Dongshaea marina: one gene and its partner. The protein of the gene in region 2 interacts with the protein of the main gene of each other region in a pairwise test. Links are inferred from orthologs where the notes say so. Each region holds a gene or a part of one and is shown on either strand. Other genes may lie near its edges.

Evidence for each region.
Region 1: the proteins of manA (region 2) and minC interact in binary tests that used the Escherichia coli proteins (3 or more experiments, as listed by UniProt). The link is inferred for Dongshaea marina from one-to-one orthologs.

The regions. Positions count from the first base shown.
Region 1 is NZ_CP028897.1:2,135,598-2,147,936, forward strand. The notes cover bases 3,804-6,776. They hold minC (septum site-determining protein MinC), read right to left. Parts: upstream 5,638-6,776; coding sequence 4,969-5,637; downstream 3,804-4,968. Other genes in these bases: rnd (ribonuclease D), read left to right, coding at 3,804-3,874; minE (cell division topological specificity factor MinE), read right to left, coding at 3,878-4,141; minD (septum site-determining protein MinD), read right to left, coding at 4,145-4,957; DB847_RS10220 (YcgL domain-containing protein), read left to right, coding at 5,749-6,045; DB847_RS10225 (lytic murein transglycosylase), read left to right, coding at 6,036-6,776. Also shown: DB847_RS26035 (hypothetical protein), read left to right, coding at 396-530; DB847_RS26040 (solute carrier family 23 protein), read left to right, coding at 1,350-1,589; DB847_RS10195 (nucleobase:cation symporter-2 family protein), read left to right, coding at 1,589-2,695; more of rnd, read left to right, coding at 2,756-3,803; more of DB847_RS10225, read left to right, coding at 6,777-7,016; DB847_RS10230 (YcgN family cysteine cluster protein), read left to right, coding at 7,016-7,615; DB847_RS10235 (tetratricopeptide repeat protein), read left to right, coding at 7,612-8,214; Ni(II)/Co(II)-binding transcriptional repressor RcnR, read right to left, coding at 8,363-8,635; DB847_RS10245 (nickel/cobalt efflux protein RcnA), read left to right, coding at 8,769-9,851; DB847_RS10250 (DUF3943 domain-containing protein), read right to left, coding at 10,140-11,003; DB847_RS10255 (substrate-binding periplasmic protein), read right to left, coding at 11,472-12,269. UniProt on the Escherichia coli protein: Cell division inhibitor that blocks the formation of polar Z ring septums. Rapidly oscillates between the poles of the cell to destabilize FtsZ filaments that have formed before they mature into polar Z rings. Prevents FtsZ polymerization.
Region 2 is NZ_CP028897.1:210,703-222,959, reverse strand. Bases 7,979-10,869 are described here. They hold manA (mannose-6-phosphate isomerase, class I), read right to left. Parts: upstream 10,085-10,869; coding sequence 8,873-10,084; downstream 7,979-8,872. Other genes in these bases: nanQ (N-acetylneuraminate anomerase), read right to left, coding at 10,276-10,749; nanR (transcriptional regulator NanR), read right to left, coding at 8,113-8,826; hslO (Hsp33 family molecular chaperone HslO), read left to right, coding at 7,979-8,041. Outside these bases: type II secretion system major pseudopilin GspG, read right to left, coding at 1-425; type II secretion system inner membrane protein GspF, read right to left, coding at 446-1,678; type II secretion system protein GspC, read right to left, coding at 5,334-6,236; hslR (ribosome-associated heat shock protein Hsp15), read left to right, coding at 6,726-7,133; more of hslO, read left to right, coding at 7,151-7,978; DB847_RS01065 (sodium:solute symporter), read right to left, coding at 10,973-12,257. UniProt on the Escherichia coli protein: Involved in the conversion of glucose to GDP-L-fucose, which can be converted to L-fucose, a capsular polysaccharide.

The DNA of each region.
Region 1 (12,339 bases), 1.9 Mb from region 2 along the record:
GATTCGGCTCCACCACTGATCGCTTATGGGGCCGAGGTAGAGCTGTGCAGTGTGGCGGGGACACGCTTTATCGACCTTGAGGCCTTTATCACCGGCAGCTACCGGACTCAGATCCGGCCCGATGAGATCCTCAAATCGGTTCATCTGCCAGTTCCCCAAGTGGGCTACTTCTCGGACTACTACGCTCAGCTTGGGCGGCGCAACGCCGTCAACATTACTCGTCAGAGCCTGAGTGCCCTGTTTCATTTTGTGGGGACAGAGTCGAGGAGTGTCGATTGGTGGATGGGGCACTCTTTTCCTTCCCGCAGCGGCTACGGGGAGTGGAGCAGATCTTGTGCGGCGCACCTTTAACCCCTGATCAGTTACTCAGGGCTGAGCTGGCCCTGAGGGATCAGGTGGAAAGTGCGATCGGCGGTCGTTGGTCTGCTCCCTATAAGGTGCCGGTATTTCTGAATATGTTTGGCACCATGATGACTCAGATCATGAAGGAGCATCCGGGTGTGGCTGAATCACAGGAGCATTGTTTATGAAAAGGATTTCGTTAGAGGTCAATGGGCAGGAGCTGTCGGTGAGCTGCCGGGATGAAGATCGCCTGCTGGATCTGCTACGGGAGGAGCTCGGTCTGACCGGAACCAAGGAGGGGTGCTCGGTGGGAGAGTGTGGCGCTTGCACCGTGATCTTAAATGGAGACGCGGTCTGTGCCTGTCTGGTGTTAGCGGTGCAGTGTGATGGTGCCAGGATTCAAACCATTGAGGGGGTTTGTGGTAGTGAAAAAGGTAAGGCCCTGCAGCAGGCCTTTGTTGAAAAAGGAGGTGTCCAGTGTGGATTCTGTACCCCGGGGTCCTGATGAGCGTCAAGGCTTTGCTGGACAGGGTGGAGCGTCCGGATGATGAGGCCATCTATGAAGCGCTCGAGGGAAACCTGTGTCGCTGTACCGGCTATCAACCGATTATCGACTCGATTAAATCAGTACTTGATGAGACCTAGTGGATTTTCTCCATAAATGGAATCAATGCTGTGATTCGTTTCTGGCTTTGCACGGTGACTCACAGTGCCGATTATTATCCAAGATAATCTTTGCCAGTTCGGTGTACATGCCTCTCGCTCTTTGTTGCGATGCAACAGCACCCCAGTGGCTCTGCTGCAGTCTCCATGCTGCGGAAGGTTTGCTAAGTAAAGCCAGAAACCCTGTTGTTCGGGCTGCATGTGTGCCGCCCCTGTTGAGTCCGAAAGTACTCAAGTGCGCTCAATCGGATGGCGTTTCACTTGCCCCGGAAAGGATTCATGGCCGGTTTAAGTTTGTTCCGGCTTGAATGTCACAAGGTGAACCGGATCAGAAGGATTTGAAAATGAAGCTTCTGTATGAATTGAATGACAGGCCAACACCTGGGGCATCCCTGGTGTTGGCGGCTCAGCATCTGTTAGCTGCGATCGGTGGGATTATCGCAGCTCCCCTCTTATTGGGGACTGCGGTGGGGCTTCCACCATCTGAGCTGGTTTTTCTGGTGAATGCATCACTCATCGCCTCCGGGCTGGTGACCATCATCCAATGTAAGGGGGGCGGGGGATCGGGATCCGCTTGCCTGTAGTGATGGGAACCAGCTTTGCCTTTATCGGGGTTGCCATCTCCGTTGGCACCAGCCTGGGGATGGCCGGGATCATCGGCTCGGCGCTGGTGGGCTCGGTTCTGATGATGATCGCCAGCCGCTTTATGCAACAGATCCGCCGACTTTTTCCTCCGGCGGTGACCGGGACCGTGATCTTGCTGATTGGTTTGTCGATTCTGCCTGTGGCCGTGGATTGGCTGGGGGGAGGCCATCCTCATTCGGCAACCTATGCCAGTGGCTCCCGACTCCTGTTGGGACTCTTTGTCTTGCTGGTAGTGATCCTGGCGGCGGTTAAGGGCAAGGGGCTGGTGTCGGCTTCGGCAATCATGATCGGGGTGATGGCGGGATACTTGTTGAGCCTGCTGTTTGGCCTGGTGAATTTTGAGCCGATTGTCAGGGCGAGCTGGTTTCGCTTTCCTGAGCTACTCGGGTTCGGGGTGCGCTTTGAGCCAAGCGGTATTATTACCATCGCCCTGGTCTATCTGGTGATGTTGACCGAGAGCACCGGAAACTATCTTGCCCTGGGGGAGGTGACTCACACCCGGATCACTGGGTCACAGCTCAAACGGGGGATCCTCTGTGATGGAGTCGGTGGCTTTTTTGCCAGTCTCATCGGCTCGACCCCGCCCTCTTCGTTTAGCCAGAATGTCGGAATTGTCTCTATCACAGGAGTTGCCAGCCGCCATGTGGTTGCCTGGACCGGGGTGATGCTGCTGGTGGCTGGATTGCTACCCAAGCTCGGAGCTCTGATGGTGACCATTCCAGAGCCGGTATTGGGGGGCGCTGGGATCGTGATGTTTGGCATGGTCACGGTGGCCGGAGTGCGTATGATGGCTCGTAGCGAAGATAGCAAGCGTAGTGCGATTATCATCGCCGTGGGAGTGTCCTGTGGGATGGCGGTCACCTATCGTCCGGAGATCTTAAGGAGCTTACCTCATCAGCTGCAGATGATCTTTGGTTCGGGGATCACCACAGGCGCCCTGGTGGCTGTGCTGTTGCACCTGATCCTGCCCGGAGAGGGAGCGGAGAGCTTACAGAGCGATGCTTGTGAGGAGGGAGACACCACGGAGGATCGCCAGGGTTATTAGCCGCTTTTGCCTTAGCCATGCTATCATCCGCGGCTGTTACCAAACCGCTTTGAGAGATGCATGGATTACCAGCTGATAGAAAACCAGAGTCAACTCACCGAACTGTGTCAGGGGCTCACAGAGAATAGATTAGCCATAGATACCGAGTTTATGCGCCGTCGCAGCTTTTATCCGCATCCGGGCCTTATCCAGGTAGCGAATGATGCCGAGGTCTGGCTTATCGATCCCCTCAAGGTGACCGATCTGACTCCCCTGTGGGATAGGTTATTTGGGCTGGAAAAGCGCTTGGTGATGCATGCGCCCGGTGAAGATCTACAGCTATTTCTGGCTTGCTCCGGGCGGCTTCCCGCGGCGATGGATGATACCCAACTTGCTGCGGCTTTCCTGGGGAAGGGGATCTGCTGTGGCTTGCAGAAATTGCTGGATACATACCTTGGGATAGAACTCAGCAAGGAGCATACTCGCACCGATTGGCTGGCTCGCCCCCTGTCACCGGAGCAGCTGGACTATGCGGCGAGGGATGTCAGCGATCTCTTGGCTCTTCAGGAAAAACTGGAGCTTGAGCTCAAAGAGAAGGGGCTACTGGACTGGTATCGCCAGGAGACAGAGCTGCAGCTTTCCAGAGCCGCAGTGGTCGCCGAGCCCGACGATGCTTATCTGCATATTCGTAACAGCTGGCAGCTGGCTCCAAAGCAGCTCGCCGTACTTAAGTTGTTGGCGGCCTGGCGTCTTAAGCTGGCTCGTGAGAAAGATCTGGCAGTGAACTTTGTAGTGAAAGAGGATGCGTTATGGGAGATCGCCAGACGTCAGCCTCAATCTATGGGCCAGCTCAAACGCCTGGGACTGCATCCGATGGAGCTACGTCGCCATGGTGAGATTTTGCTGGATCTGGTACGCCAGGGGAGTGCCTTAGCGGAATCTGATTGGCCCGAGCCGATAAAGAGGATCGTCGACTATCCGGATTATAAGGCGAAATATCATGAGATCCGCGAACTTGCCAGAACGAAGCAGGAGGAGAGCGGGGTAGCAGCCGAGCTTCTTGCCTCTAAAAAGCTGATTCACCAGTACCTGAGTTGGCTATGGAAAAAAGAGTATCCTGAGCAGCAGATCCCGGCCCTATTGCAGGGCTGGCGAAAGTCGCTGTTTGCGACTCTCGCCCAGACACCTCAGCGCGATTAAGCGCTATTTCTCGGGAAGCAGGATGTTGAGCTCCAGCACCGATAGCTCGGCCTCATTCTGGTCAAGCTGTACGTTGACCTGCTCGGGGCTGATATCCACATAGCGGCGGATCACCTCCAGAATGTCCCGCTCCAGCTGCGGCAGGTAATCGGGACCCGATCTGTGGTTACGCTCGTGCGCAACTATGATGTGCAGGCGTTCCTTGGCAAGCTTTGCCGTACTTTGCTGTTTTGCGCCATTGGAACGAAAGTAATCAAGAAAAGACATGCCTTAGCTCCCAAACAGACGGCTGAAAAAGCCTTTTTTATCCTCTTCGACAAAGCGAAGTTCCTGCTCTTCTCCCAGAAGACGGGCGACCGCATCACTGTAAGCCATCCCGGCATCTGAGTTTTCATCAAGGATCACCGGTTCACCCGAGTTTGAAGCCTTGAGAACCGCTTGTGATTCAGGGATCACTCCGAGCAAAGAGATCGCCAGGATCTCCTGAATATCTTCGACGCTGAGCATATCGCCGCGGTTGACCCGGGAGGGACAATAGCGGGTGATCAGCAGGTGCTCGCGGATTGGATCTTCGCCATTTTCGGCGCGGCGGGATTTTGAAGCCAGGATCCCCAGGATCCGATCGGAGTCGCGGACCGAAGATACTTCCGGGTTGGTACAGATGATCGCCTCATCGGCAAAGTAGAGGGCTCTCAGGGCTCCGGTCTCAATCCCGGCGGGTGAGTCGCAGATGATGTACTCAAACTCCATCTCTTTGAGCTTATCCAGAACCTTGGCGACACCCTCCTTGGTCAGGGCTTCCTTATCCCGGGTCTGTGAGGCGGGCAGAATATAGAGGTTGCCGACTCGCTTATCGCGGATCAGGGCCTGATTGAGGTTGGCCTCTTCATTGATCACATTGACAAAGTCGAATACCACCCGACGCTCACACCCCATCACCAGATCCAGATTTCGCAGGCCGATATCAAAATCGATCACTACGGTTTTATGGCCTTTGAGTGCCAGGCCGGTTGCTATGGCAGCGCTGGTGGTGGTTTTGCCCACCCCCCCTTTGCCTGAGGTTACAACGATAACTCGAGCCATATGTTGAGTCCTTATGCTAACTGTTCAAAGTAAAGCTGATCATCTTGCAGGCGGATAATGACCGATTGCTGCCAGCTGCGCTCTGGCAGCGCTTCACTGAGCTGGTAGGTTCCGCTGATCGAGATGAGTTCTGATTGTAAGTTGTCACAAAATATCTTTGCCTCGCGGTTTCCACTGGCCCCGGCGATGGCACGGCCACGCAAAGGACCGTAAATATGGATATCGCCATCGGCGATCACTTCGGCTCCGGGGCTTATTGCACCGATCACCACCAGGTTGGTGTTGGCGGCATAGATCTGCATTCCGGAGCGGATATGGCCCCGGTGAATTCGGGTGGTTGGAAGCTCGGGTGCTTTGGGCTGACTGGTTTTAGGAGAGCGGGATGAAAGCAATGGCAGGCCGGCCTGATGAATCGCTTGGCGGGCCAGGGTGTCCTTAGCACCGGAAACACCTACCGGAATGAGCTGTTTGGCACGGATCAGTGCATCGAGCTCCAGGAAATCCGGAAGACGGGTCAGCAGGCTGATATCAATGACGACCGGTGCCCAGGTAAAGAAGTGGGGCGCCTGAGCAATCTTGTGATCCAGGTAAGCTGCGATATTGGTCAGATCGGAATCTGCCAATCTCAGCACGGACAGAGTGAAGGTTGCTCCAGTCAGTTCAGTCCTTGGTTCAGCCATAGTATGTCGTCCTAATTTGGGGCTTTTTCCCTTTGGGTTGAGCTTCTCAACGGTCATGTTATAGTCTGCCCTGAATTAGAGGCAATGAACATAAGGATTATAACAAGAACCATGCTTTGTGCAGTGTATAAAAGTCCCAGAAAAGCAGAAACTTATCTGTTTATTGAGCGTCGGGACGATTTTTCATCAGTTCCTGAGTCTTTGCTAAATGTGTTCGGTAGACCCCAGTTGGCGATGATGGTTCATCTTGATCCTGAAAAGCCGCTGATTGTGGGCGATCCTGTGACAATCCGTGACCAGATCCGTGAACAGGGCTTCTATCTACATCTGCCTCCAAAACAGGACAATTTGTTAGATATTCATCTTAAACAGCAGAAAAAACAAAAAAAGGGTCCGGAATGCGACTAATTTCAGTAGTTCTGTTGTCACTTTTCAGCAGTGTTGTGTTTGCAAAGCAAAGTTTCGAGCAGTACCTGGGGGGCGTTAAGAGTGAGGCCCTTGAGCAGGGGCTGCAACCTAAGATTGTTGATGAGGCGCTCGGCTCGGCCAAGCTGCTGCATCGCTCCATCAAGCGGGATAAGAATCAGCCCGAGTTTAAGGTCACCCTGGACTCCTACCTGGCCAAGCGTCTGCCTGCCTGGAAGGTGGCAATGGCGCGCCGTTATTATCGCCAGCATTACACCCTGCTCCAGCAGGTTGGACAGGCCTACGGAGTGCAGCCAAGGTTTATTGTGGCGCTGTGGGGTAATGAAACCAACTTTGGTAGCTATACCGGGAATATTCCGGTGATCTCTGCGCTGGCCACCATGGCCTATGAGGGGCGGCGGGAAGCCTTTTTCCGTACCCAGCTGCTGGATGCCCTGAAGATCCTCAGCGATAAAGACGTGACCCTTAAAGACTTCAAGGGGTCCTGGGCCGGTGCCTTTGGTCAGGTCCAGTTTATGCCTTCGGCTTATCTGGCTTATGCCGAAGATTATGATAAAGAGGGTCATCCCAATATCTGGAGTTCTCTGCCCGATGTGTTTGCCTCGGCGGCCAATTATCTCAAGCAGAATCACTGGGATCCTACCCTGACCTGGGGACGGCAGATCCATGCTCCCTCAGATCTCATTGAGAAATATAAGGGCAAGCGTATGCTGCTCTCCAAGTGGCAGGCACTGGGTTTTCGTCGCTATGATGGTAAGGATCTTCCCAACCGAGATGTTGAGGCTAAGCTGGTTTCCCCCGATGGCCCCAAGGGGCGAAGCTATCTGGTGTATAGCAACTATCAGAGCCTGATGAGCTGGAATCGCTCCAACTATTTCGCGATCTCAGTAGGCTTGCTGGCCGATCAGATCATCTGGCCACCACTAGCCGGGCTCCCAGAGGCGACCAGTTGATGAGTCAACAGAAGCCTTTTTGGGAGGAGTTAACCCTCGCTCAGATGGATCAACAGCAGTGGGAATCTCTGTGTGATGGCTGTGGTAAATGTTGTCTGCATAAGCTTATCGATGATGATACTGATGAGCTGGTGCATACCAATGTGGTGTGCAACCTCCTCGATTGCGACAGCTGCCGATGCAGCAACTATCCTCAGCGCTTTGAGTTTGAACCGGACTGTATTCAGCTGACCATCCAGTCCCTGGAGACCTTTGACTGGTTGCCCCCAAGCTGTAGCTATCGGCTGATCAAAGAGGGTAAGCCTCTGCCGGCCTGGCACCCCTGCGTGGCGGCGGAAAGATTGCCATGCAGCGCGCCGGGGTATGGATTGGCGATAAGATTATTCATGAACGGGATGTCGAGGATATCGAGGATCACCTGCTGGATCATCCCCTTTAGCTTTCAGGCACAACTCAGGTTGTGCCTTTTCACATCCAGAATTTTTTTCAGAGAAGGCTTGGTTCGGCCCGATGCTTTTGGGAATGTTGGGGACGGACCCTGCTTGTATCCGATGGAGAGGGGGCTGCTTCAAGGAGCCCTGAACAGGGAGAGTATATGAAAGGATTATCTGTCATTTGTTGGGCCATTGTGGCTTTTAGTGTTTCAATGAGTAGTTGGGCTGCACAGAGCCCGCAGCCCCCTCATCAGCAACTGTTTAACCAGGCAAATCGGGGAGAGTCCGAAGCCCAGTTTACCCTTGGTCTGATGTATGAAAATGGCAAAGAGCTGGAGCACAGTGATAGTAAAGCGGTCCAGTGGTTCAGGAAGGCTGCGGATCAAAACCTTGCCAAGGCCCAATATAACCTGGGGGTCCTGTATGCCAGGGGCAAGGGGGTCCCCAAGGATGACGCTCTGGCCTTCAACTGGATCAGCAAAGCCGCTGAGCAGGGGCTGGTTGAGGCCCAGATGGGATTAGCTCTGATGTATGGTAAGGGGCAGGGCGTTACCAAAGATGAACTCAAATCTGTGCAATGGACCCGCAAGGCCGCCGAGCAGGGCAACCCTCAGGCCGAGTATCAATTGGGAATGGCTTATAAAAATGGCGTCGGGGTGCCTCAGGATTATTCATTGGCGGTTGATTGGTTGGGTAAGTCGGCTGAGCAGGGCAACTCCAAAGCATGGTGGTTGAAAAAATGGTTGGAGCTTTGGTATCTATAGGGCTGCATGCTTCTCATCAGCTTCTAATTGTCACTTCTCAGGGCGGTTTAAGCCGCCCAAGCTGATCCCCTGCCTAGGTTCACGATAAGAGCTTATCAAGTGAGGCTAGGTCTATCGCTAATAAATGAGAGCAATGGCGGCTCCAGGTTTATTTGATGTAAGAATCTAACACCTTCAATATTACGTCCAGATCCGACTCTCTTTTTGTGAGATCTTTTTCCAGTACTATATGTTCAACTAAATGTCCCTTGATGACCTCTCGCATGAGTCCATTCACTGCGCCACGAATGGCTGCGATTTGTTGAAGCACTTCCTGGCATTTATGCTCCTGTTCAAGCATCTTCTTAAGACCATTGACCTGGCCTTGTAACTTACTAACGCGAGCTGTGAGTTTCTTTTGATCACGGGTGGTATGGGACATGACATGCCTCACTCATAATTAGGAGCACTGATTCTAGCTGATAATCTAGCACCGAAATCATACTGGGGGGTAGTATAATATACTCGGGGGGAGTATAGTTTCTCTCAATGTAAAACAAAACCAGGTCATTAAGATGAATTTTTCAACCCTACTGCTTCAGGGGAATGGATGGCTTTTTATCCCCAGCGCTATTTTGTTAGGCGCACTGCATGGGCTGGAGCCTGGGCACTCCAAAACTATGATGGCTGCTTTTATCGTGGCAATTAAAGGAAGTGTTCGGCAGGCTGTCATGTTGGGTTTAGCTGCAACTCTCTCTCATACCGCTATTGTCTGGCTAATCGCGGTAGGCGGGATGTATATCAGTCAAAAATTTACGGCACAAGCGGCAGAGCCGTGGATGCTACTTGTCTCTGGGATCATCATTGTTTCTACAGGATTTTGGATGTTATGGAGAACCTGGAGTGATGCAAGGGCGTGGCGTAAAGCGGCGAGCCAAAGCCATGACAGGACTGAGCAGCTCGTTGACACGGGACATGGCCTTATCTCTCTGGCGATAGTCGAAGAGGGGCTACATAGTCGATTTCAGTTAAGAGTATTGAAGGGGAAGCCTTTAAAACCTGCAGAGGTGAAGCTCAAACTTTATCAGCCTGAGAGTGAGCAGGCCGTAGACTATTATTTTGTTGAGCGAAATGGCTACCTGGAGTCTGCATCCTGCGTTGTAAAAGCACCAAAGTTATCAACCAGACTGGTGATAGGGCATCATGATCATACGCATGATTTCGATGTTCATTTTCACGAGCATGGTCATCCGGCTGAGTCTGTGGGCAAGCAAGAGTATCAGGATGCCCATGAGCGTGCCCATGCCTTAGATATTCAAAAGCGTTTTACCAACCGGCAGGTCACTAATGGGCAAATATTGCTGTTTGGCCTGACCGGAGGGTTAATTCCTTGTCCTGCTGCGGTGACAGTCTTGTTGATTTGCCTTCAACTTAAGGCTCTGAGCCTGGGAGCGACCCTGGTGGTTTCCTTCAGTGTTGGTTTGGCATTAACTCTGGTATCTGTTGGAGTGATTGCTGCCGTCGGGATGCAAAAGGCGACCCGTAAATGGAATGGGCTAAACGAGGTGGCACGCAAAGCGCCGTATCTTTCAGGTCTTCTCATCAGTGTTGTCGGTTTATATATGGGGCTTCATGGGCTAAGTCTCCTGTTTAGCTGAAACTAGATCTTCAGCTGATGCTACGCTGCTCAATGGATTGGTGAAGTCGTCAGGGAGCACCTGGATGGGATAGGAGTTGAGAGATCTTAACTTCCTTTGGAATAGCTAAACTCTCATCATGTTTGGGAGAGAGCCTAAGGCTAGCCAGGTTTTTTCGGTGACATTAGGCTTGTATCATGGCCATCGGAGGTATGATGTCTATCCAGCCTACAGTGCTTCAAAAGCCAGTCGATTCGCTTTGCTGGATGCAGGTATTCATCGACAACCAAACTCGATTGTGAAGATAGGCTAAAACCGCATCACCAGGTTCACTTCCCAGTATTGTTCACGCTGACCGGTACGGGAGTGAATCGGGGTGCGATGATGAAGTTGGAGTGAGCCTGCGCGAAATATCTCACGACCAAATAAACTGTTCAACCCGGCTGCGATACTATCCACCGGATCGAGCATAAAGAGGGCCATGCTGCCCAGTGTCTGTGAGCTCATCACGGTTCCGCCGCGCTGGCGGATCTCACGCTCTTTATAAAAAGCCCATTCGCCATAGAGGCTCCCCGCGACCGGGGTAACAATCAGATCCTGGATGGATGGCTCTTCGGTGAAGGCCTCGACTCCATATTCCCAATAGAAGGTGGACATCAGTGTGGTATAGACGAAGGAGTCCCATTCGTCGTAGCCGGATTTTCGCGCTACCTGGTAATATACACCGCCGAAATAGGTGTGGCCGATGTAGTTCACGGCTAGATGATCATCATCCCACACAGGTCCCCTCGACACATTGTCCCACCAGTTCTCAAGGGGATTACCCTCATCAATATTCCACTCAAAATTATTTGAGGGTGACACTATATCCAGTAAAGTGGGCAGTGCGATACCAAGACCGAAAATCAGTTTGGTTTGGGACCATAAACGCTCCTTGTCTTCACTCTTTTTCGGGTTGAACAGGGTGATTTGAAACTGGCTCTGTTTAGCCGTTGGCTTATCAGCATTCTGTAGTGCATCTATGGTACTAACCGATGCTCTTCCCGGAGCATTTCCGAGCGGTTCCGTGGTGGTTTGCTGAGGCTTATTGCTGGTTTGGTGAGCCGGCTCTGCTCCCCCGGCAGTAGGGAGCAGAAGCAATATGGCCAATAGATGGGGGAGTGCCTTTAACATCCGAATCTATCCACACGGATCCCTGTGAGGTAATCGCTCTTTTGTCCTTATTAAAAGTGTAGATCCACATTTATAGGCTGACTTGCGATCGGTGCTGCAAGTGTAACCCTGAGCTGAAGGGGCGATTAGAGAATTTTCCGGATAATAGGTGCACTCTCGTAAGAGCCGCTTCGATTTTGAACACTGACACGCAAGTCACATCCATGTTGCCCTGCTGCATCGATTATCGTCCCTGATAATCTTTTCCAGTTCAGCCTCCCAGCTTCTCGCTCCGCTCTTGCTGCAGAAGGTCAGCTTAGCAAAGCCAGAAATTCTTTATCTCAGGCTGAAGTGATGACCCGGGTTAGTCCGAAAGTGTGCGGGTTGCTCAGATAAGCGATGCGCAGCAAAGATATCAGGGGGACCGTATAAAGAGAAAGGCAACAGTGATATCACTGTTGCCTTCAGAATATTATTAAAAGTTAAAAACTATTTCAGGAACTTATCTTTCATCTGCTGGAGTTCACCAGATTCTTCCAGTCTCATGATCCCTTTATCGACATCTGCTTTGAGGGGATCGGCAAGCTTGGACTTCTTAGAGATCAGCATATAGAAATCGCTCTTCTTAGCCCCGGGAATGCTGGCATAGGTCATGCCATCAGTGATCAGCTTTTCACCGGTTTTGGCAAAGCCAAGCAACACTTCAATTCTTGCCAGTACCACTTCACAGCGCCCTGTCTCAAGCTTCTTCAAGACCGCATTGAAATCTTTGGTATTGGTATTGATATCCTTGCTCTCAATCCCAAAGTCTTTGTAGTTATAGCCTCTGAGTCCACACACCTTATAGTTGACCAACTCTTTAGCAGAGCTCACCTTGAGTCCCTGGGGATATTTGGCCTTCATATAGATATAGGATGGGGTCAGAGAATAGAAAGGCTTTGAGAAGTAGGCGTAGCCAGCCCGCTCATCATTGTATGATGCATTGAGCACCATGTCGTATTTACCTTTTTCCAGATCGGAGAGGCAGCGCTTCCAGGGGGCAAGCTTCACGGTAAACTTGGCTCCGACTTTGCCCAGGATATCTGAAATGACATCCACCGAGTACCCGACGACATCCTTGGTTTTATTGCCATTATCACGTTGATAATAGATAAAGGGTGGCCATTCTGCGCCATCGTCACAAATTTTTACGGTTTTACCCTGCAGGGCATCAGCATGCGCCCGTGGCAGACTCAGCAGCAGGACAGTCAAGGTAAAAGACAGTAGGTACAACATCCTGTTCTTCATCGCTTCTTCCTCAAGCAAGTAAACTATTCAAAGAATAGCCTAGTTTTTGCCCGATCACCGAGCGCGGGAC
Region 2 (12,257 bases):
TTCTTGCCCAGGTTCCAGTTTCCGATGTCATCATCGGTTCCCGCCTGACCATCCGGCCCCATGCTGAACACATCAATCGCACCATGCTCACCCGGGCTCAGCAGCTGATAAGGGTGATTCCAGGGATCGTTTGGCAGGCGACGGATATAGCCTCCCTGACGATAATCCTGAGGAATCGGATCTGAAGTTGGTTTAGTCACCAGGGCTTCTAAGCCCTGCTCTGTGGTTGGATACACGCCATTATCCAGCTTATACATATCCAAAGCGTTCTCCAGAGCAACCACATCGGTGACCGCTTTCTGATGATCCGCTTTCTCCTTGTTACCCATCAGGTTTGGAACCACGATGCTGGCCAAAATCCCCAAAATTACGATAACTACCATGACTTCGAGCAAGGTAAAGCCCGACTGACGACGCCTTTGCATTCAATCCTCCGACAACAAAGTTACATGCTCACCATGTTGTTCAATGCCAACATAGGTTGCATGATTGCAAGAACAATAAACAAAACGATACAGGCCATGCTGACCACCAATGCGGGCTCAAATACCCCCAGGGCGATGGTAACCTGTGACTCAAACTCCCGATCCTGGTTATCTGCGGCACGCTCCAGCATCGACCCCAGCTCACCACTACGCTCACCCGAGGCGATCATGTGTAGCATCATCGGGGGGAAAAGATGAGTCTGATCCAGAGCAACCCACAGGCTGCCCCCCTCACGTACCCGCTCGGTCGCCTCTGCAAGCTGGCGGCAGGCGTGGCGATTGGTTAATACACCACTGGCGATCTTCATTCCCTCCAGCAAAGGCACGGCACTGGTGTTCAGAATACTTAAGGTCCTGGCGAACCGCGCGGTATTCAATCCCCGACTCACCCTGCCGATAATGGGTAATCGCAAGATCAGGCGATGGTACTTTTCACTGTTTTGCGGCTTTCTGAGCCAGAGTCGAAAACCGATCATCCCCAGAACTATGATCGCCAAAATCAGCAGGCCGAATTCACTCAAAAATGAGCTGATACCGATGAGAGAGCGGGTGGTCCAGGGCAGAGCATGGCCCATGTAAGTAAACTGCTCCACCACCTTAGGAACTACTGCGGTCAGCAAAATAGCTACCACGCCGATCGCAACGATAGTGAGCACGATCGGATACACCAGGGCCTGCAAAACCTTGCCCCCCATATGCTGACGCTGCTCGGTGTAGTCTGCCAGGCGGTTGAGAACCTTATCCAGATGACCAGACTTTTCACCGGCTGCCACCATGGCGCAAAACAGCTGATCGAAGGCATAGGGGAACTGCGCCATGCTATCTGCCAGATTATGCCCCTCCAGAACCTTGGCCCGAACCGCCGTCAGCATCGCCTTGTGCTTGGGCTTTTCGCTTTGCTGGGCAACCGCCTTGAGCGCCTCCTCGATCGGCAGTGCCGCCGCCACCAGGGTCGACAGCTGGCGGGTGATCAGTGCCAACTCTGCGGCGCCAATGCGTCTTTGAAACAAAGGCTTGCGCACCGAGCCATTGGTACTGCTGCGGCTACTCTGGGCGGCCGCCTCGGTGATCTCAACCGGAACCAACCCAAGCTCACGAAGCTTCTGGCGAACCTGGCGCTGAGTATCCGCCTCGATGAGACCCTTTTTGCTGCGTCCCTTGGGATCGAGTGCTTTATATTCAAATGCTGCCATGCTAATCCTCTCGGGTTACCCGCAGGACCTCTTCCAGAGTGGTAACCCTGCCAGCACCTTATCGATACCATCCTGACGAATCGAAGGAACATCGCCGCGGATCATCTTCTCGATCGCCTGCTCCCCCTCACACTGATGGATCGCCTCACGAACCTTGTCATCAACCAATACCAGCTCATGGATCCCAGTACGCCCCCGGTAACCTAACTGGTTACAGTGTTCACAACCCCGGGCGTGGTAGAGGGTCACCTGCTGATCTGAGGGTACCCCCAGCAATTCCCGCTCTGCCGGACTGGCACTATAGGGGTCCCGGCACTCGTGGCACAGGGTCCGAACCAGTCGCTGGGCCAGAACGCCAAGCAGCGAGGAGGAAAGCAGGAAGGGCTCAATCCCCATATCCCGCAGACGGGTGATGGCACCTATGGCAGTATTGGTGTGCAGGGTCGACATCACCAGGTGTCCGGTCAGCGAGGCCTGCACCGCGATGCGGGCTGTTTCCAGATCTCGGATCTCCCCAACCATCACCACATCCGGATCCTGTCGCAAGATGGCCCTGAGTCCACGAGCGAAGGTCATATCGACCTTGGAGTTGATCTGGGTCTGACCGATCCCTCAAGATCAAATTCAATCGGGTCCTCAACCGTCAGGATGTTGCGATCTTTACTGTTGATCTCTGAGAGCGCCGCATACAGGGTGGTACTCTTACCCGAACCGGTGGGCCCCGTCACCAGGATGATCCCATGGGGTTTGCGAATGAGATCGGCGATGCTATCGCGGTTACGCTGGGTCATCCCGAGCTGCTCCAGCTCAAGACGCACGCTGTTCTTATCCAAAAGACGCAGCACCACCCGCTCACCATGGCTCGACGGCATGGTCGAAACCCGCACATCCACCGCCCGGCCACCGATTCTCAGGGTGATCCGCCCATCCTGGGGGACCCGCTTCTCGGCAATATCCAGCCGCGCCATGACCTTGATCCGCGACACCAGTAGGGGTGCCAGTTTGCGGTGCGGCTTCAAAATTTCCCGCAGCACTCCGTCGATGCGAAAACGGATCACCAGGTTACGCTCGAAGGTCTCGATATGGATATCCGAGGCTTCTTCCTTGATCGCCTCACTGAGCATGGCGTTGATGAGACGGATGATAGGTGCATCATCATCGGACTCCAGCAGATCTTCGTTTTCCGGAAGCTCTTCCGCCAGGGCAAAGAAGTCCATCTCGTTTCCGAGATCTTCCATTAGCTGGCGCGCCTCTGAAGAGTCTCGCTGGTAGCTCTCCATCAACTTGAGTTCAAACTGCTCATCCTCAAGACAGCTCAGCACGAAGGGCGCCCGCGAGATACGTCGCGCCTCCAAAATTGCAGCAGCCGGCGTATCGGCGCGGTGGAACAAAATGGTTTGCTCCTCCTCATGCTCCAGGATCACCCCCTGATTGCGCGCATAAGCAAAGGGAAATCCCCCGGCAACCGGGGTGAGTTCCTCCTCCATCAGCTCAGGGGTCAGCTCACCCGTCAGCTGGTCAAGGCCCTGCTGACTCATGAGTGAGCCTTATCATCGGTTTTGCCAGAGGTTTTATCACCCGAGCTACTGGCCGTCTTGTCTGAGGCTTTGGCGGAGTTTTCCTCAAGAGTCTTCTTCATCTCGGGCGAGATCACCGTAGTCCCCAGCGACTCAGGCATCACCGGCAGCTTGGCATCCGGCAGAAGATCCAGCCCCTTCTTGGCGCTCTCCAGCTGCATCGCGCGGAACCAGCTGTATTTCTGATCTGAAAGCTGGCTATAGAGGGCATCGCTTCTGAGGATCACCGGATGGACGAAGACCATCAGGTTTCTCTTGTTAACCGATGAAGAAGTGGATCGGAACAGGTAGCCCAGAATCGGGATATCACCCAGAAGCGGCACCTTGGAATGGGTCTCTTGGGTTTGGGATTGAATCAAACCACCCAGGACTACCGTTTCACCGCTTTTCACCAGCACACTGGTATCGAGTGTCCGCTTGTCAAACACCACATCCACCGCACTGCCCTTGGAAGGGGCCACACTAGAGACCTCCTGCTTGATCTTCAGCAGAACCGAGTCCCCTTCATTGATCTGTGGTGTTACCTCCAGTGAGGTCCCAACCTGCTTACGATCGTATGTGGTAAAGGGGTTGTATTGTCAGAGCTCGCCGCAGAGCCAGTCTTTACAGGAACCTCCTGGCCCACCATAAATTTCGCCTTGGTGTTATCCATCACCACAAGACTAGGGCGCGACAGGATATTATTATGGCTGTTGGTGACAATGGCAGTCACCAGACCTGCCCAATCACCATTGTAGAAGCCCATCGCCATACCATTGAGAGCATTGGCAACTTTCCCAAGGGCTGTATAATCCCCCTCAGTCGAATTGGATGTTGTCGTGACAGCCCCTGTGGTTGGATCCGTTGTTGTAGTTGTTGAAGATGTCCCGGGCTGTGAGTCCTTGTAAGCAATCCCAATCTGGCTCAGAGAAGGCGTGGTGCCATTGGTCCACTGCACTCCACCCACCATGCCATCGGTCACCTTACCAAACTGCACCCCGAGATCTGCCCCATCACCCATCTGGGTTTCGACGATCACCGCCTCTATCAGCACCTGGGCCCGGCGGATATCCAGTTTATCCACCACCCCTGAAATTGACTTCATGATATCCGGCGGCGCAGTCACCACCAGGGAATTCATCGTCTTATCGGACTCGATACTAACGCCCTTATCACCAGCGCCGGGCGCCGCACTCTGGGCGCCTTTTTTCTCGGCAACCAGGGTCTTGGTCATCCCCTGCAGCACCTTGGCCAGCTCCTCGGCCTTAGCGTATTTAAGATAAAAGACCCGGGTATTCCCCTTATAGGTCTGGTCCTGATCCAACTTACGGATAAGTGCTACGGTGCGCTGACGTGCCTTAATATCACCGCTGACCACCACAGAGTTGGTACGGGTATCAGCCACCACGGTCGGACGCAGCAACAGGCTTGCGGGACTCAGCGCCTGGCCCGGCTGATTGTTCAGACCTGTGATGATCCGTACCACCTCGGAAGCCGATGCATACTTAAGACGCACGATATCCATCTTTTGATCTTTGGCGGTATCCACCCGATGGATGATATCCACCAAGCGATTGACCACCGCCGCGGTTCCGGTCAACATCAACACGTTGGAGGGGTCATAGCTCACCACGCTGCCACCCTGAGAGTTATCCACCAGCTGGCGCAGCAGCGGGGCCAGCTCACGGGCCGTCACATTGCTCAGGGGGACAACCCGGGTGACCATCTCATCCCCCATTCCCGGGTGTTTGGCACTAGCGACCGGAATCGCCGACATCCGCGCCACCCGCGAAGGAACCACCTTGAGCACACCATTTTTCATCGGGACCACTGCAAAGCCATAAGCCTGTAGCACATTCAGGAAAAACTGATAGTACTGCTGCTGATTGAGCAGATCATAGCTACGTACATTCACCTGACCACGAACCTGGGGATCGATAATCACCGTCTTATTAAGATTCTTAGCTACAGTGTTAATGAACTGCTGGATATCGGTTCCCTTAAAACTTGCAGAAAACTCAGCAGCCACAGCAGTTTGCAGCAGGAAGATACTCAGCAGCGAAACCAGGAATACTCGCTTAATGCCACTCACAATCATGTTAACTCTCGGACTCTTTATCTTGTTGATCCTTCAATTTGACTTGAAGCTGTTGACTCTGACCATTGCGATTTACGGTAACCGTGACCTCTCCCAACTCGGGAAGCTCACTCATAATCTGGGATAACTGTTGCTTATCATTCAACTGATAGCCATTGATCGATTCGATGATGTCGTTCTTTTTGAGCCCCAATTGCTCGAGTAGCCCACCTTCAAGGCCGGGACCGACCCGATAGCCGATCACCTTGCGATTGTGGTACCAGGGCTGGATCTTGATAAAGCGCTCAATCTTGGCCGGATCTTTCATCAGGGTCTCACGCATGCTGGCAGAGAGCTGATGACTCTTTGGCTTTGTTGAAAGCCCGGGATGAGGGACTGACTCATTGTAGTCGGCACCATCCAGCATCAGAGTCTGGTTGACACCATTCAGCGAAAGAATAACTCGATCCCCTAAGATCCGCCGCACTCTTGCCTGGGTACCACTAACATAGTCACCAATAAAATAGCTGGCCTGAGAACCACTGCTGCCAGCGATAATGGCGATAGAGAGCTTGGGAACACTGCTGGCGAGCACTCCGGTTAAGCGAAGATTCAATTGAGTTATAGGTGCACTCTTCACATCAAACTCTTTGGGATCTTTCTCCGCTACCTTACCAAACAAATTGAGCCCCATCAGACTGTCGATATCCAGTCTGTTCTGGCTATTGTCGGAGGTCACAGCATGGGGGTGCCAGCTGGTCACAGGCACACCGACCGGGAGAAGGCGCCAGGTGGTTACAGCCAACTGCTGACAGATCAGGAGCATAAATATAAAGAGTAAGGTCTGGCTATAATATTTAGCCGGAATCTTCCCTGAATAACGTAGCAGCTGTTCAAGCTGCGCAGTAAATTGGCTTGTTCCCATAAATAGAAAATAATAGAAATTGATTGTCTTGAACGCGTTATTAGCGCCGCACTATACACGCTTTATTATCCCTCACAAAGCATGCGCCTGTTTGTGTTATATCCTATCAATGTAGCCTAAGAATGACTTGCCCGGGTTGTAATCCTCTCAGGTGACCCCAATCTTAGGCTCTGTTGACGATACAGGTTTGGTTCTGCAGTTGGCAATTTTTTCATCCAGCAAGGCCGAAGATGTGTGGTGTAGTCGCTCTACATGAACATCTGATAACGCCGATGGAGGGAAAAAATAGCCACTGCCCTCCGGGTTGCGCCTGAAAAAGCCCTGTTCATTGTTGCTCATCACTTATTTAGAGCAACTAAACCGCGTGATTCGCGTCGCGAACAGACCATTTTCAGGGGAAGCAGGTTCAAAATTGCAACGTCAGCAGAGCCTAAACTTATGGCAGCTATCTCTGCTATAATGACAGTTTTTTTGGCAATCACCAGTATTATGGCAAACGGATCGGCAAAATCAGCAGAGGAACTCAAGGTTCGCCTCGACAAGTGGTTGTGGGCTGCTCGCTTTTATAAGACTCGCGCCCTGGCACGTGACATGATCCAGGGCGGTAAGGTTCATTACAACGGCAAGCGAACCAAACCCAGCAAGATTGTAGAGCTTGGAGCTCTGATACAACTCAGGCAAGGTCAGGAAGAGCGCGAGGTAAAGGTGTTGCAGCTTTATGATAAGCGCCAGTCTGCCCCGCTGGCACAGCAACTTTACCAGGAAACTGAGCAGAGTATTGCCCTGGCACAACAAAGTGCCAAAGAGCGTGAGCTGGATATTCGCCGCTCACCCAGTCCCGAGCGTCGCCCGGACAAAAAACAGCGCCGCCAATTGATCCGTTTTAAAAATCAGTAAAGGTTTAATCACGATTTATGAGCAAGCAAGACAACCTCTATCGCTACCTGTTTGAGCAGGAGCATATCCGTGGTGAGCTGGTCCAACTGTGTGACAGCTATCAGCAGATCATCCAGGCTCAGCAATACCCTCAGCCGGTACAGATCCTACTGGGAGAGCTGCTGGCAGCGACTAGCCTACTGACTGCAACCCTGAAATTTTCCGGCAAGATCACGCTACAGCTTCAGGGTAAAGGGCCTGTCCACCTGGCGGTAATCGATGGTAACAACAACCAACAGCTGCGAGGTGTCGCTCGCTGGAAAGAGCCTCTGGGTAATGAGTATGACTTTACCAGCCTCACCGGAGAGGGGCAGCTGGTGATCACCATCACCCCGGAGCAGGGTGAGCGCTACCAGGGAATCATTCCATTACAGGGAGAAACCCTGGCCCAAACTCTGGAGCACTACTTCGAGCAGTCAGAGCAGCTGCCAACCCGGATCTGGCTGAGAACCGGAGAGCATGATGGCAAGGCCCACGCTGCCGGCATGCTGCTCCAGGCTCTGCCTGTCGAGCAGGAACAAAAAGAGCAACAGTTGCTGGATATGGATCATCTCTCCAAACTGACGGAAACAGTCAAAGATGAGGAGTTATTCGGATTAGAAGCCGAGGAGCTACTCTACCGCCTCTATCATCAGGAGCAGGTTCGCCTGTTTGACCCTCAAGCGGTCAACTTTTACTGCCCATGCTCCGAAGAGCGAAGCGCCCAGGCTCTGTCACTGGTTGATGCAAAAGAGCTCCACCAGCTCCTTGAAGAGCAGGGGCTGATCTCAGTTAACTGCGATTACTGTGGTGAGCAGTATAAGTTTGGGGCCGAGCAGGTGATGGATATTATCGCCAAGCAACAGGGTAGCTCAGATACCAAGCAGTAATATCCAGCTAACGAAGCAATAAAAAAGCCAGCATCAAGTATGCTGGCTTTTTTTATAAGGGAGGCAGGAGATCACTCCATGCCCTGTGGCTCATGATAGAGGTTTTGCAGGTGCTGTCGCAGCGCCTTTTCAGCCGCATCAATGTCATGCTGACAAATCGCCTCACACAAGGCCCGGTGCTCCCGGTAGACTCTCTGATGCCAGGATTCCAGATCGTCTGTTTCACCGCGCCGGGTAATCAGCCAGTTCACCAGAGCCTGATGAATCGCTAGGAAGATCGGGTTTTCAGGAATTGTAGCCAAAATCCGGTGGAACTCGATGTCACAATCGCTAAACAAGGGCTCCTTACCGATCGCTAACCGGCAGTTTTCAACGGCGTCACGTAACTCATTGCAGTGCCGGTCACCGGCATGCTCAGCCGCATAGCGTGCCAAACTTGATTCAAAAAACTCTCTTAGCTGCTCGAAATAGCCAATCCCCTCGGGCTTAGCCATAAAATCGCGAGCCAGCCCTGAGAGCTCACCTAAGATCGCATCCGGTGAGGGTGAGGTCACCCTGGCTCGCTCCCCGCTGGTGATTTTGAGCAGGCCTTTACGAGCAAGACTGGCCATAGCTTCACGCACCGAAGGACGGCCCACCTCAAACAGAGTCATCAACTCTCGCTCCGAAGGAAGCTTCTCTCCCTCCGCAAACTCACCGCTGCGGATCATCGACTCAAGCTGCTCCTCAACCATATCTGACAGCTTCTTGCGGGATACCGGGCGGGTGCGAAGCTTACCACTCATTTTCAACTCTCCATCTGAACAACTGACGGTATGATAGGCTGACACCTTAATAAATAAAAGCCTGTCCCTTATAACTGGTGAGATGCGCGGGCGATAATTCCCTGCCCTTGATCTGATACCACTGAGTCGGTTGACCGATAAAGCAGGACTCGCCTTGCCTGAGGGTGATCTGACTCTGATCATCAGCTTCAACCTCAAGCTCCCCCTCAACACACAGCAAGATTTCTGCCTGAGAAGGTTGGCGCTCAAGGGAGCCATTAAGCCGATGCAGAGAAAAACTAAAGTCATTCACCGGCACCTCAAACACACTCTCATCCCCAGAGACTCTGGGCTCAACCCACAAACTTTCCGGTTGTACTGGCTCAAATCGGGTATTTGCCAGAAGCTCTGGAACATCCATATGCTTAGGGGTAAGCCCGGCGCGGAGCACATTATCTGAGTTGGCCATGATCTCAAGACCGGTTCCCTGAAGATAGGCGTGGGGCACCCCTGCATCGACGAACAAAGCCTGCCCCGGTTGCATCTCGACCACGTTCAGCAGCAAAGGGGAGAACAGGCCAATGTCTCCGGGATAGTATTGATAAAGCTCCATCACGGTGCGAAAGGCGAGCTCATCGCGCCCGCGGGCAACCGCCATCAGGTTACGCAGCGCCCGCTGCTTCGCCTCTCCCTCAAGGCTCATCAGATCGGCAAAAAACTGTTTAAGACTCTCACTGTCACCCAGTTCGCGTAGTCTTGCATAGGAAGCAGGCAGTTTTGCGGCATCCAGCCTTGCGAGATATTCCAACATCTCGGAAAGAGGACGAAAACTATGCATCGCCTTAAACGGGGTCAGAGCATAGATCAGCTCTGGTTTGTGGTTATCATCCTTATAGTTGCGACAGGAGTCGCTTAGCTCGACTCCCCGGGCATTCTCGGCGGAAAATCCGGCCTCGGCCGCAGCCTTGGTTGGATGTAGCTGAATAGACAAGGGCTTAGCTGCGGCCAGGATTTTGAACAGAAATGGCAAACGCTTCCCATAGCGTTGCTGCGCATCCTCGCCAATATAGAGCTCAGCCTGTTGTTCAATCAGCTGGTCAAGAGGGAGCTCACTGCCCTCACCATCCGCAAGCAGGGAGGGGGCAGCAGGGTGGGCCCCCATCCAGACCTCTGCCTGAGGCTGTTGCTGAGGATTGGCAATCCCGAACAACTTCTCTATCGAATCGGTGCTTCCCCAGGCATAAGGCTGGATCGGGTTGCGCATAGCAAAAACAGACATAACTCTCTCTCTTCAATTAATAAAATTAGTTGGGAATGCCTCAAATCAGTTGCTCCTATGATGACCTGCAAGTTTCAACATCACCGACCTTCTAGCGCATGAATGCGCTAGAAGGGCTTCCGAGGAAGGATTGACTGCATGCCAGCGATCAATAAACCCAAACATCAGCAACAGATATCAAACACTTCCAATTAATTATCCAACAAGCTCCGGTGGACCTTCATCACCACCTTGCGGATCGCCTTAGGCTCATCAATGCAACAGGCCGGTGTATGCAACTCACCAGGGTAAAATACGGCGTACATCCCTGCCGATAGCAGAAGCTCACTCTCATTCGAAGGGGTCTGATAGAACATCAGATCGCGCTCGGCATCATACTCAGTGGCAACCTTTTGCCCGCTGTCTGCCAGAGTCACACCGATCCGCTCCTCCCCCTCAATCAGGAACTGCACATCCAGGTAGTTGCGATGCACTTCCGGACGCTTCTCCTGCTTAGGCTGAGTCTCAATGCTCATCAGGTTAGCGTAAATCTTATCCCCCTCTACGGCATGACGGCCCGGCTCCAGCTTGGAAAAGTCGGTTTGCCGAAGGTATTCCAACACAGATTGCAGAACCTTAGGTAAGCGTGCGTCTGCCTGATGATCACTCAAAGATGCAAAAAACATATTTCCTCCAAAGGTTATCCTTCACCACACACAGGAGATTGCAATTCGAACAGGAGCCAGCCGTTGCTCCGGCAAGAAACCTGTCACAAAACGCAAACTGCCCCACTATATACCAAGGGTCTCCCAATCTTGGATTGCTCACAGGGCAAAAACGTGATCTGGGTCTCACCACAGTCTACAGAACACACTCCGTCAAAGCCCTGTTACTCTCTCCAAAGCAGCATTAGCTGTTGTTATAGATAGTCAGCTCTGGCTCAAGCTCCTTCGTTGACCCGAATACCAGACTAAACAGGTATCCAAGAATCAGACTGGAGCAAACCCCAACCATCCCATAATAGAGAAAAGTTAGCGAGCTCATCTTCACAAAATAGAGAATAATCACACTCAGCAGGGTCCCGGTGAGACACCCCTTCGCATTGCCTCTTTTACTGAAGATTCCCAGCAAGAATGCTCCCGCAATCGGCCCTCCAAACAAGCCCAGGACACTCTGAAATACCATCAGGATCCCAGATTGATCTGTGGCAATCATATACAGACTGATCCCGATCCCAAGTAAACCGACCAGGATAATCACAACCCGAGCCAGGAGGACATAGTGTCTCTCCGAACCCTCAGGATGAAAACGCTTCATCAGATCCGTGGTAAAACAAGCGGAAATACTATTTAAACTGCTTGAAATTGTAGACTGAGAAGCAGCAAAGATAGCAGCAATAATAATCCCCGATACGCCATTGGGTAATGAGTTAACGATAAAGTATGGAAAGATTGAGTCACTATTGAGGTGCGTCGAATGAAGTTGCGGGTGGACAAAGTAATAAACATAAAGCACCGTCCCCATACTGAAAAAAAGCAGGGTCGAAAAAAATGCCAGCCATGCATTGATATATAGAGATCGCTTAGTATCACTCATCGAGCTTGTCGTACCATAACGTTGAACTACATCCTGGCTTCCAATATATTGGTATAGGTTTTGAAAAAGAGACCCAATTAACATAACCGGAATAGTTAGCTTTACAAAGCTCCATGGGATCTCACTGCTATTTAATAGCTTATTATGCTCGACAGCAATCTTGACTGTTTCACCGATTCCTCCCGGAATATGATACAAGCCAATGACTAAAGAGATAATGATTCCTCCGAGCAGCACCATCCCCTGGATGACATCACTCCAGATTACTCCCTCGATTCCTCCCAGGAATGTATAGATCACACAAAGGATCCCTATACCAACAGCGATCATATAGGGGTTATAACCTGTCACAGCGACTATAGCTAAGGTAGGAAGGTAGATCACAATCGCAATTCTTGCGATGTGAAACAACATAAATGACAGGCTGCCAAGTAAACGCATCCGAACATCAAATCTATACTCAAGATACTCGTATGCAGAGGTTACATTAAGCTTCCTGAAAAATGGAACTATATAGTAAAAAACAAATGGAGCCAGCAAGCAGATCGACAAATTACCAACTGCGAAGATCCAATCACCTTTATATGCCATAGCAGGA